DNA from 3 places in the Pseudomonas protegens genome. Region 2 is predicted to be linked to each of the others. Evidence: riboswitches for the same ligand, from Rfam matches in the RefSeq annotation. Region 2 holds a riboswitch; each other region holds the start of a gene.
The links. Region 2 has a riboswitch for cobalamin ahead of GGI48_RS27265 (CbtB-domain containing protein). Riboswitches for the same ligand answer to the same signal wherever they lie in the genome.

Region 1 (3,241 bases), 1.7 Mb from region 2:
TCTGCGGCCTGAGCGGCGCCATCGGCCTGCGCGAGCCCTGCTACCACTACCGGGTGGGCATCACCCGCGGCCGCGCCCCGGAGCTGGGGATCGAAAAACAGATCCCGACCCTGTTCCTGTGCAACGAGATGACCGGGCAATCCCTGCTCTGCTCGCTGTACCTGCGCCACGACCAGCGCCAGGGCTACGCCGGGCGCCTGCTGTCCACCGCGCGCCTGCTGTTCGTCGCCGAATACCCGAAGCTGTTCGGCGACAAGCTGGTGGCCGAGCTGCGGGGCCAGCTCGACGGCCAGGGCCGTTCGCCGTTCTGGGACAGCCTGGGGCGCCACTTCTTCAAGATGGACTTCCAGCAGGCCAATCGCCTGTCCAGCCAGGGCAGCAAGCCGTTCATCGCCGAACTCATGCCACGCCAGCCGCTGTACACCTGCCTGCTCAGCCCCGCCGCCCAGGCCGCCATCGGCCAGGCCCACCACAGCACCGAGCAGGCGGTGCACATCCTGCGGGACGAAGGCTTCAACCATCAGGGCTGCATCGACATCTTCGACGGCGGGCCGCTGATCGAGGCCGAGGTGACGAAGATCCGCAGCGTGCGTGAAAGCCAGACCCTGCCCCTGCTGGTGGGCACTCCGGACGCGCAGGCGCCGGTGTGGCTGATTCACAACCGGCGCCTGGAGAACTGCCGCATCACCGCCGCGCCCGGGCGCCTGGTGTCCGGCTGCCTGCTGGTGGACCGCCTGACCGCCAAACGCCTGCAACTGCAGCCCGGCGACTCGGTGCGCGCCGTGCCGCTGCTGGCCTGCGAGTCCCCGCCGACACGGCGCTCACAGCGGCACCTGACCCCGGAAACCGCCGCGCTGCCGTAGCCACCGCCTTGCCCGTTATCAGGCACGACTCGCTGCAGATCCGCCATCGCCCTTGAACCGCAAGCACCCGGCGCCAGGCCCGACGTTGACGAACGTCGGTGCGAGTGTTCAGATGCCGCCCAGTTTCAGGTGCCTCATGCCGCCGTGCATGAGGTGAAACGGGAAACCGGTGCGCCCCTTCAGGGCTAGTCCGGTGCTGCCCCCGCAACGGTAAGCGAGTGCTGCATTCAACACGCCACTGTACCCAAGGTATGGGAAGGCGAATGCCGCCACACTCGTCAGCCCGGAGACCGGCCTGGAACCTGTGTTTGGCAATCCTGCGGTGGGCGGGCATGGGCCGGTATGGTCGCGTGCCTGTGGCCGATACCTTCTCCTGCGTGCTTCCCGAAGACACTTTCGAGAAGACCAAGAATGACAACACCTGAGACTTTCCTTGCACGCGACTGGCGTGCACCGCGCCGCAGCATGAGCGGCGCCCTGTTCGGCTGCCTGTTCAGCCCCCTGCTGCTGGCGGACGACGCGCCGCTGAAACTGGAGCAGCAATGGGTTTCCGCCCCTTCGGTGGAGTCCACCACGGTGGCCGAAATGGCCAGGTACGGCAGCAAGGTGGAGATCATCGATCGCCAGCAGATCGAGCGTGCCGGCCCCAGCAGCGACATCACCCGGGTCCTGCAGATGTACGTGCCGGGCCTCTACGTCGCACCGAAAAACGGCCCCTTCGACTACGGCACCTATTCCCTGCTGGGCGGGCGCAACGACGACACCCTGATCCTGCTGGACGGCGTGCGCCTGAACAACCGCCTGTACGGCGGCCTGTACCTGGACACCCTGCCGGCCAACGCCATCGAGCGCATCGAGGTGCTCAAGGGCGGCCAGAGCCTGCTGTTCGGCACCCAGGCGGTGTCCGGGGTGATCAACATCGTCACCCGCAGCCCGCAGACCCGCGACGTCTCCGGCGAGGTCAACCTGGGCCTGGACAGCTTCCGGGGCCAGAGCGGCGATGCCCGCGCCGAGCAGATCCTCAGCAACGGCCTGGGCGACCTGGGCCTGCTGGCCTATGTCAGCCATAACGTCTCCGACGGTTACCAGCCCTATCGCAACAGCGCCTACAGCCCCAACACCCGGGACAAGAAACGCGGCTATGCCGTGACCACCTTCGGCGCCAAGGCGATCCAGGGCTTTGCCGACGATTCGCGGCTGGAACTGTTCTACCAGTACAGCGACGCCAACCTGGATTTCGCCCGCCCGGTGAACAACCATAAAACCACCAACGACCGCATCCAGCAGATCGCCACCGCGACCTTCGAGCAGCGCCTGGGCGAGCGCTTCAGCTACTTCGTCAAAGGCCATGTCAACGACTGGGACACCCGCTACACCCGCATCAACACCACCGAGGGCGGGGGCCTCAAGGTGATCAACCACAACGACTACTGGGGCTTCACCGACTGGGGCCTGCAGGCCGAGGGCAAGGCCGAGCTGGACGGCGGCCATGTGCTGGTGTTCGGCAGCGACAACCAGTGGTTCAAGGGCCAGGACGATGTGCTCAAGATCGAGGACAACAGCGCCCAGGCCAACGCCCTCTACGCTCAACTGCGCCCGGTATTGGCAGCCCTGCCCGACTGGCACCCGAGCATCGGCGTGCGTCACGAGAAGATCAGCGGCGGCGAAAGCGCCACGGTGGGCATGCTCACCTCGCTGTATGACCTCTCGCCCCACTGGCAACTGCGCGGCCAGTTCGGCAGCGCCTTCAAGCTGCCCAACGCCGAGCAACTGTTCGCCAACGAGGAGGATGAACGAGGCAACCGCCACCTCAAGCCGGAAAAGAGCGTGAATGCCGAGCTGGGCCTGGACTACCAGGGCCACCTGCTGGCCGGCGACTTCAACGCCAGCGGCACGCTGTTCCAGCGCAAGATCGACGACCTGATCGCCCTCGACGGCATCGACTGGGTCAATGGCCAAGGACGGATCAAGGTACGTGGCCTGGAGATCGACGGGCGCTGGCAGTTCAGCCCGCAATGGACCCTGCAGGCGGACATGACCCGCAACCTGGTGGAGTCGCGCAACGGCGTGACCCTGAGCAACATCCCCGGCTTCCTCGCCCGCACGCGGCTGGGCTACGAGTCCGTGGACCGCCAGTGGGGCGTGGGCGGGGCAATCCGCTACATCGGCCAGATCGACAGCCCGAAGAAGATCGACTACGGCCACTATTCGGTGGTCGACGCCGATGCCTATCGCTACCTCGACACGGCCCAGCAGCATCGCCTGAGCCTGCTGGTGGAAAACCTCTTCGACCGCGACTACAGCACCAGCATCGCCAGCAACAACCCGCGGGTGGACAACCTGGGGCGCCCCTTCACCACCGAGGTGCGCTACACCTA
Region 2 (3,241 bases):
CCTTGACCCGCAGGATGCCGTGCTTGACCACCAGCTGGGTCAGGGCGTCCAGCAGCAGGCTTTCGTCGGCCTGGGGCAGCTCGATGGAGATGGAGTCGAAGGCGTCGTGATCGTGGTCGTCGTGATCGTCATCGCCGTCGTGGTGATGGTCGTGGTGGCTGTGGCGGCCGTCGATGTGTTCCTCGGAACCGGCGCCCAGGCCCAGCAGCACGTCCAGGGGCAGGCGGCCGCTGCTGGCTTCGATGACTTTCACCGCCGGCGGCAGCTCCTCGGCCACTTCCAGGCGCACCTTGGCCAGGTCTTCGGGGTTGATCAGGTCGGTCTTGTTGAGGATCACCAGGTCGGCGCTGGACAGCTGGTCGGCGAACAGCTCGTGCAGCGGCGATTCGTGGTCCAGGTTGGGGTCGAGCTTGCGCTGGGCGTCCACTTGCTCGGGGAACGCGGCGAAGGTGCCGGCGGCCACGGCCGGGCTGTCGACCACGGTGATCACCGCGTCGACGGTGCAGGCGCTGCGGATTTCCGGCCACTGGAAGGCCTGGACCAGGGGCTTGGGCAGGGCCAGGCCGGAAGTTTCGATAAGGATGTGGTCCAGGTCGCCGCGACGCGCCACCAGTTCGCGCATCACCGGGAAGAACTCTTCCTGCACGGTGCAGCACAGGCAACCGTTGGCCAGCTCGTAGACACGACCGCTGGCCTCTTCCTCGGTGCAGCCGATGGCGCATTGCTTGAGGATCTCGCCGTCGATGCCCAGCTCGCCGAACTCGTTGACGATCACCGCGATGCGCCGGCCCTGGGCGTTGTCCAGCATGTGCCGCAGCAAGGTGGTCTTACCCGAGCCAAGGAAGCCGGTGACGATGGTGACGGGAAGTTTGGCCAGTGTTTTCATCGGATGCCCCTTGGCAAAGGTGGCGGGCATACGGGACGAGAGCCGCAGCGCAGAGGCGCGCGGAGATTTCGCCACCGGATCACCCCGCCCGGTTGTAGTGAGAATCTGGGATCGAGGCAGGTCTCCTGGCTGAGGGCTTGCCAGTCATTGGACTGGCGGTTTCTGCGCCTTCCCGCAGGCGTTGTGGACGCCAATGCAGTGGCCTTGCAGAAATGAAACCCTTCACAGTTGCGGGGGCAGCCGCGGCATCGACCGCGTTCCCTTCTTAGCTTCGACCGCTGGCCGAAGAACCTCGAACGCGCAAGGCTACGCAGAGCGCGGGGGACGGTCAATCGGCAATGCGTCGGCGTCCGCAATTGACGGCCTCGCCCCGCCCGTGATTTGCTACGCGCCTTGTTACGGGTGCCCTTCACAGGGTGAAACGGGAAACCGGTGAATCACGTGCTTAACTAAAAAGCCGTGGCCAGTCCGGTGCTGCCCCCGCAACGGTAAGCGAGCGAAGTGTCAGATCCACTGTGCCACGGCATGGGAAGGTGACACTTTTCGGCACGGTACGACATGAGTCGGCCCCTGCCCCTCGCGAGCCCGGAGACCGGCCCGCAACACTTACATAACAAACCCGCGGTGGGCGGGCGCTGTTGCAAACCCTGCGTGCTCCTCACGCGGGGTTTTCCTGCGCTGCTCCCTGCCGATACTCCAAAAGGGAAGCGCCATGTCGATCATCAGCAGCACCAGCCATTCCGCCAGCAGCACCTCCACCCTGAGCCAACGCCTGGTGGCCGCCATCGGCGCTTCGATCCTCGGCGCCTGCCTGGTGTACTTCGCCGGTTTTTCCCATATCGAAGCGGTGCACAACGCGGCCCACGATACCCGCCACAGCGCTGCCTTCCCTTGCCACTGAGAACCGCCGACATGATCAAGCGTATCGCGCAAACCGCGGGGTTCACCGGGTTGCTGGCCGCCCTGTTGCTGACCCTGCTGCAAAGCTTCTGGGTCGCCCCGCTGATTCTGCAGGCGGAAACCTATGAAAAGGCCCCGGCGGCCGAAGTCCACGAACACGCCGAAGGCGCCATGGCCGGTCACAGCCATGATGCCGAGGCCTGGGAGCCGGAAGACGGCTGGCAGCGCACCCTGTCCACCACCGGCGGCAATCTGGTGGTGGCGGTCGGCTTCGCCCTGATGCTGGCCGGGCTCTATACCCTGCGCGCGCCCAATCGCGTCTCTCAGGGCCTGCTCTGGGGACTGGCCGGTTATGCGACCTTCTGCCTGGCGCCAACCCTGGGCCTGCCACCGGAGTTGCCGGGCACCGCTGCCGCCGACCTGGCGCAACGGCAGATCTGGTGGGTCGGCACCGCCGCTTCCACTGCGGTGGGTATTGCCCTGATCGTGTTCGCCCAGAACTGGCTGCTGAAGATCCTCGGCGCAGCCATCATCGCCGTGCCCCATGTGATCGGCGCGCCACAGCCGCTAGTGCATTCGATGCTGGCCCCGGAAGAGCTGGAAGCGCAGTTCAAGATCGCCTCGCAGTTGACCAATGCGGCGTTCTGGCTGGCCCTCGGGCTGATCAGCGCCTGGCTGTTCCGACGCAAGAACACGGACCTGTACCCGGCATGATCGAAAGGCGCGCAGCGCCGACCCTGGTGGTCGGCCTGGGCTGCCAGAAAGGCTGCTCGGTGACCACGCTGCGCGCCCTGCTTGAGCAGGTGCTGCAAGCCCACGGCCTGGAGAGCGGGCAATTGCTGGCCCTGGCCAGTATCGACCTCAAGCGCAACGAACCCGGACTGCTACAACTGGCAGAACAGCTGGCCCTGCCGCTGACGTGCTTCAGCAGCAGTCAACTGGCGCCTTATGCCCCGCGCCTGAGCCATCGTTCGCCCATCGCCTTCGAGCACAGTGGCTGCTATGGCGTCGCTGAAAGCGCCGCCCTGGCACTGGCTGAACTGCTGTCCGCTGGCCCGGCCGAACTGCTGGTTCCCAGGCAAAAATGCGCCCAGGCCACCCTGGCATTGGCCACTGCCCGGTAGAATCGCCGACAATTCCCTTCTTCGAACATGAGCGTTGTTCATCTGCCGCTCTGCTCCCGCCTTTTTTTTGCACAGGACACAGCCATGACTGTCTATTTCATCGGTGCCGGCCCCGGCGACCCGGAGCTGATCACCGTCAAGGGCCAGCGCCTGATCCATCGCTGCCCGGTGATCATCTATGCCGGCTCGCTGGTGCCCGAGGCCGTCCTCGAAGGTCACAGCGCGATACGAGTGATCAACAGCGCCGAGCTGCACCTGGAACAGATCATCGAGGCGATCAGGCACGCCCACGACCAGGGCCAGGATGTGGCCCGGGTGCATTCCGGCGACC
Region 3 (3,241 bases), 790 kb from region 2:
ACGGCGGGCGGCAACTCCACCTGACAGCTGCTGGCCAGCGCCTCGGCGGCGGCATCCAGGCGCAAGTCGAGATCATTCAGTTCACGGGCCTGCACCAGCCCCAGGTGCCGGCTGGGCAGTTCGATATCGGTTTCCCGGGACAGGGCGCCGTACCAGCGCAAACCCTCGGTAAGGCTGCCTTCGAGCAACTGCGCGTGACGCAAGGTGCCGACCCGGTTGGCCAGCACCCCGGCGAACGGCAGGTCCGGCTGATAGCGGGCCAAGCCCAGGGCCAGCGCGCCGAAGGTCTGGGCCATGGCGGTGCCATCGATCACCCCCAGCACCGGCACCCCGAAATGCCGCGCCAGATCGGCACTGGAGGGGGTGCCGTCGAACAGCCCCATGACCCCTTCGATCAGGATCAGGTCGGCGTCAGCCGCCGCTTCCCAGAGCAGGCGCCGGCTTTCCTGTTCGCCCACCATCCACATGTCCAGCTGATACACCGGAGCGCCGCTGGCACGTTCGAGAATCATCGGGTCGAGAAAGTCCGGGCCGCATTTGAACACCCGTACCTTGCGCCCCTGGTTGCGGTGCAGACGAGCCAGGGCAGCGGTCACGGTGGTCTTGCCCTGGCCGGAAGCCGGCGCGGCGATCAATACCGCCGGGCAATGACGAACATCGGTCATGAAATCACGCTCACAGCTCAACACCTTTCTGCGCCTTGATGCCGGCCTGGAAGGCATGCTTGACCATGCCCATTTCGGTGACGGTATCGGCCAGTTCGATCAGTTCCGGCTTGGCCCCACGGCCGGTCACCACCACATGCTGCATGGGCGGCCGGGCTTGCAGGTCGCTGAGCACCTGGTCCAGATCCAGGTAGCCGTGCTTGAGGGCGATGTTCAGTTCGTCGAGCACCACCAGACCGATGCCCGGGTCGCTCAGCAACGCCCTGGACACTGCCCAGGCGGCTTCGGCCGCGGCGATATCGCGCTGGCGATCCTGGGTTTCCCAGGTAAAGCCCTCGCCCATCACATGAAAGCGCACCTGCTCCGGAAAACGCCGGAAGAACAGTTCTTCGCCGGTGCTGTTACGGCCCTTGATGAACTGCACCACGCCGCACTGCATGCCGTGGCCCATGGACCGCGCCAACATGCCGAAAGCCGAACTGCTCTTGCCCTTGCCATTGCCGGTCAGCACCAGCAACAGGCCACATTCGTTGGGCGAGTTGGCGATGCGCTCATCGATCACGGCTTTCTTGCGCAACATGCGCGCCACGTGGCGCTCGTCACGATCGGGGGATTCACTCATGGGGCAGCTCTCCGTTGGGGCTGGGGAACGGCGGGCAGGAAAAGGAATAGACGGCGCAAGCCTGGCATCGCCCACCGTGATGCCGTTGGATGGATCAGGCCGGTCTCCGGGCTCATGAGGGGCATTGCTGCCGGACTGCGCGCCTTCCCATGTCGTGGACACAGTGGCATCTGGCGCAGCCTTGACTCATCTACCGTTGCGGGGGCAGCGCCGGAATCGTAGCCATGTCCATTGCTGGCACAGGCCCTGACCGGCTTCCCTGTTTCACTCTGTCGACCCGCGGCCACAGAGCACCTGAAACAAGTCGCGAAGGTTAGAGGGTTGGGGGTGGAGCGTCAATTAAAGCCAGCCGGCGCGCGACACACAAAACTGCACCGCATCAACAAACTGACGCCAATCTTGTGCCACACTGAGCACATTGATATCAAATAGCCATATTTCAGCCCACCCACCACCAGACAACAACAAGGACGGATCCCGATGCAAGGCATGATCATCAGCAATCCCAAGCTGGAATTCCTGCGCCCGATGCTGGAACGCTGGTTTGATTGCATTGACCGCTACAACGCTGTTCGTGGCGATGGCGAAACCCCTTACTGGTTCGACGAACAAGCCAACCTGGGTTTGCTTTCCGCCGCCGCCTGGATGGCGGAAATGGTCAGCCTCGAACACAGCCCCAGCAAAAAACAGCAGGAGGCAGGCGCCCGCAACGCGCGCACCGATCTGTACCTGGCCACCCGGGAAGAGCGCGCCTACATTCAGGCCACCCAGCGCTGGCCCCAGGTCAACGGCCTGCGCCTGACCCAGGCCCTGCTCGACATTGCCAGTGACGCGAGAACAATCAGCTACCCCAGCGACCTGCGGCTCGGCTGCCTGTTCGTCAGCCCGCAAAAGGCCCAGCACAGCGCCACCCCGGAAGAACTCCAGGACATGCTCGACGAGCTGCAAAAGGAACACTGCTGCGCGGTGGCCTGGTACTTTCCCTACGCCTATCGCAAGTTGCACAACGAAGCCGGCCACTACCATCCCGGGGTCGCGGTACTGTTCAAGGAAGCCCGCTGATCAGGCGGAACCATACGCCGGCTATGCTCCTCTATGACTAGGACGTCCGTGCACTCATAGGGAAATCAGCATGCTCAAGTCTCGACTCGCTTTGCTTATCGCCATCGCCGCCGGCCTTACGGCCTGCGGCGAAACCTCCAGCCTGCAAGTTTCCGACGGCACCGGCCCCAGCCCCAAGCTGCCGGAGCCCAATCCGACGCTGATCCCCACGGTGAACATCGCCCCAGCGATTGGCTGGCCCAAGGGCACCCAGCCATTGGCGGCAGCCGGCACCCAGGTCAATGCCTTCGCCGAAGACCTCGATCATCCACGCTGGCTCTATGTCCTGCCCAACGGCGACGTACTGGTGGCGGAAACCAACGCACCGCCCAAACCCGACGACAATCAGGGCATTCGCGGCTGGATCGCCGGAAAGATCATGGGCCGCGCCGGCGCTGCCGTGCCCAGCGCCAACCGCATTACCCTGCTAAGGGATCAGGATCACGATGGCGTGGCCGAAACCCGCAGCGTGTTTCTGGACAACCTGAACTCGCCGTTCGGCATGACCCTGGTCGGCAATGACCTGTATGTGGCGGACACCGACAAGCTGCTGCGCTTTCCTTACCAGAACGGCGACACGCGGATCAGCGCGACCGGCACCAAGGTCGTCGATCTGCCCGGCGGCACGCTCAATCATCACTGGACCAAGAACGTCATCGCCAGCCCGGACGGGAGCAAGCTCTACGTCACCGTCGGCTCCAACAGCAACGTCGGGGAAAATGGCCTGGACCAGGAACAAGGCCGCGCCGCGATCTGGGAGGTGGATCGGAGCAGCGGGCAGCATCGCCTGTTCGCCACCGGCTTGCGCAATCCCAACGGCCTGGCCTGGGAGCCGGTCAGCGGGGCGCTGTGG

Region 1: another riboswitch for cobalamin. It lies ahead of GGI48_RS03725 (TonB-dependent receptor plug domain-containing protein); the one in region 2 lies ahead of GGI48_RS27265 (CbtB-domain containing protein).
Region 3: another riboswitch for cobalamin. It lies ahead of cobO (cob(I)yrinic acid a,c-diamide adenosyltransferase); the one in region 2 lies ahead of GGI48_RS27265 (CbtB-domain containing protein).

Annotation. Positions count from the first base shown of each region.
Region 1 is NZ_CP060201.1:809,235-812,475, forward strand. Features, by position in the region: gene GGI48_RS03720 (arginine N-succinyltransferase) at 1-863, shown strand, start outside; cobalamin riboswitch at 974-1,177, shown strand; gene GGI48_RS03725 (TonB-dependent receptor plug domain-containing protein) at 1,329-3,241, shown strand, end outside.
Region 2 is NZ_CP060201.1:5,886,885-5,890,125, reverse strand. Features, by position in the region: gene cobW (cobalamin biosynthesis protein CobW) at 1-886, opposite strand, end outside; cobalamin riboswitch at 984-1,196, opposite strand; cobalamin riboswitch at 1,270-1,502, shown strand; gene GGI48_RS27265 (CbtB-domain containing protein) at 1,599-1,787, shown strand; gene GGI48_RS27260 (CbtA family protein) at 1,799-2,500, shown strand; gene GGI48_RS27255 (cobalamin biosynthesis protein) at 2,497-2,910, shown strand; gene cobM (precorrin-4 C(11)-methyltransferase) at 2,995-3,241, shown strand, end outside.
Region 3 is NZ_CP060201.1:5,099,151-5,102,391, reverse strand. Features, by position in the region: gene GGI48_RS23795 (cobyrinate a,c-diamide synthase) at 1-665, opposite strand, end outside; gene cobO (cob(I)yrinic acid a,c-diamide adenosyltransferase) at 676-1,287, opposite strand; cobalamin riboswitch at 1,367-1,600, opposite strand; gene GGI48_RS23785 (hypothetical protein) at 1,768-2,349, shown strand; gene GGI48_RS23780 (PQQ-dependent sugar dehydrogenase) at 2,420-3,241, shown strand, end outside.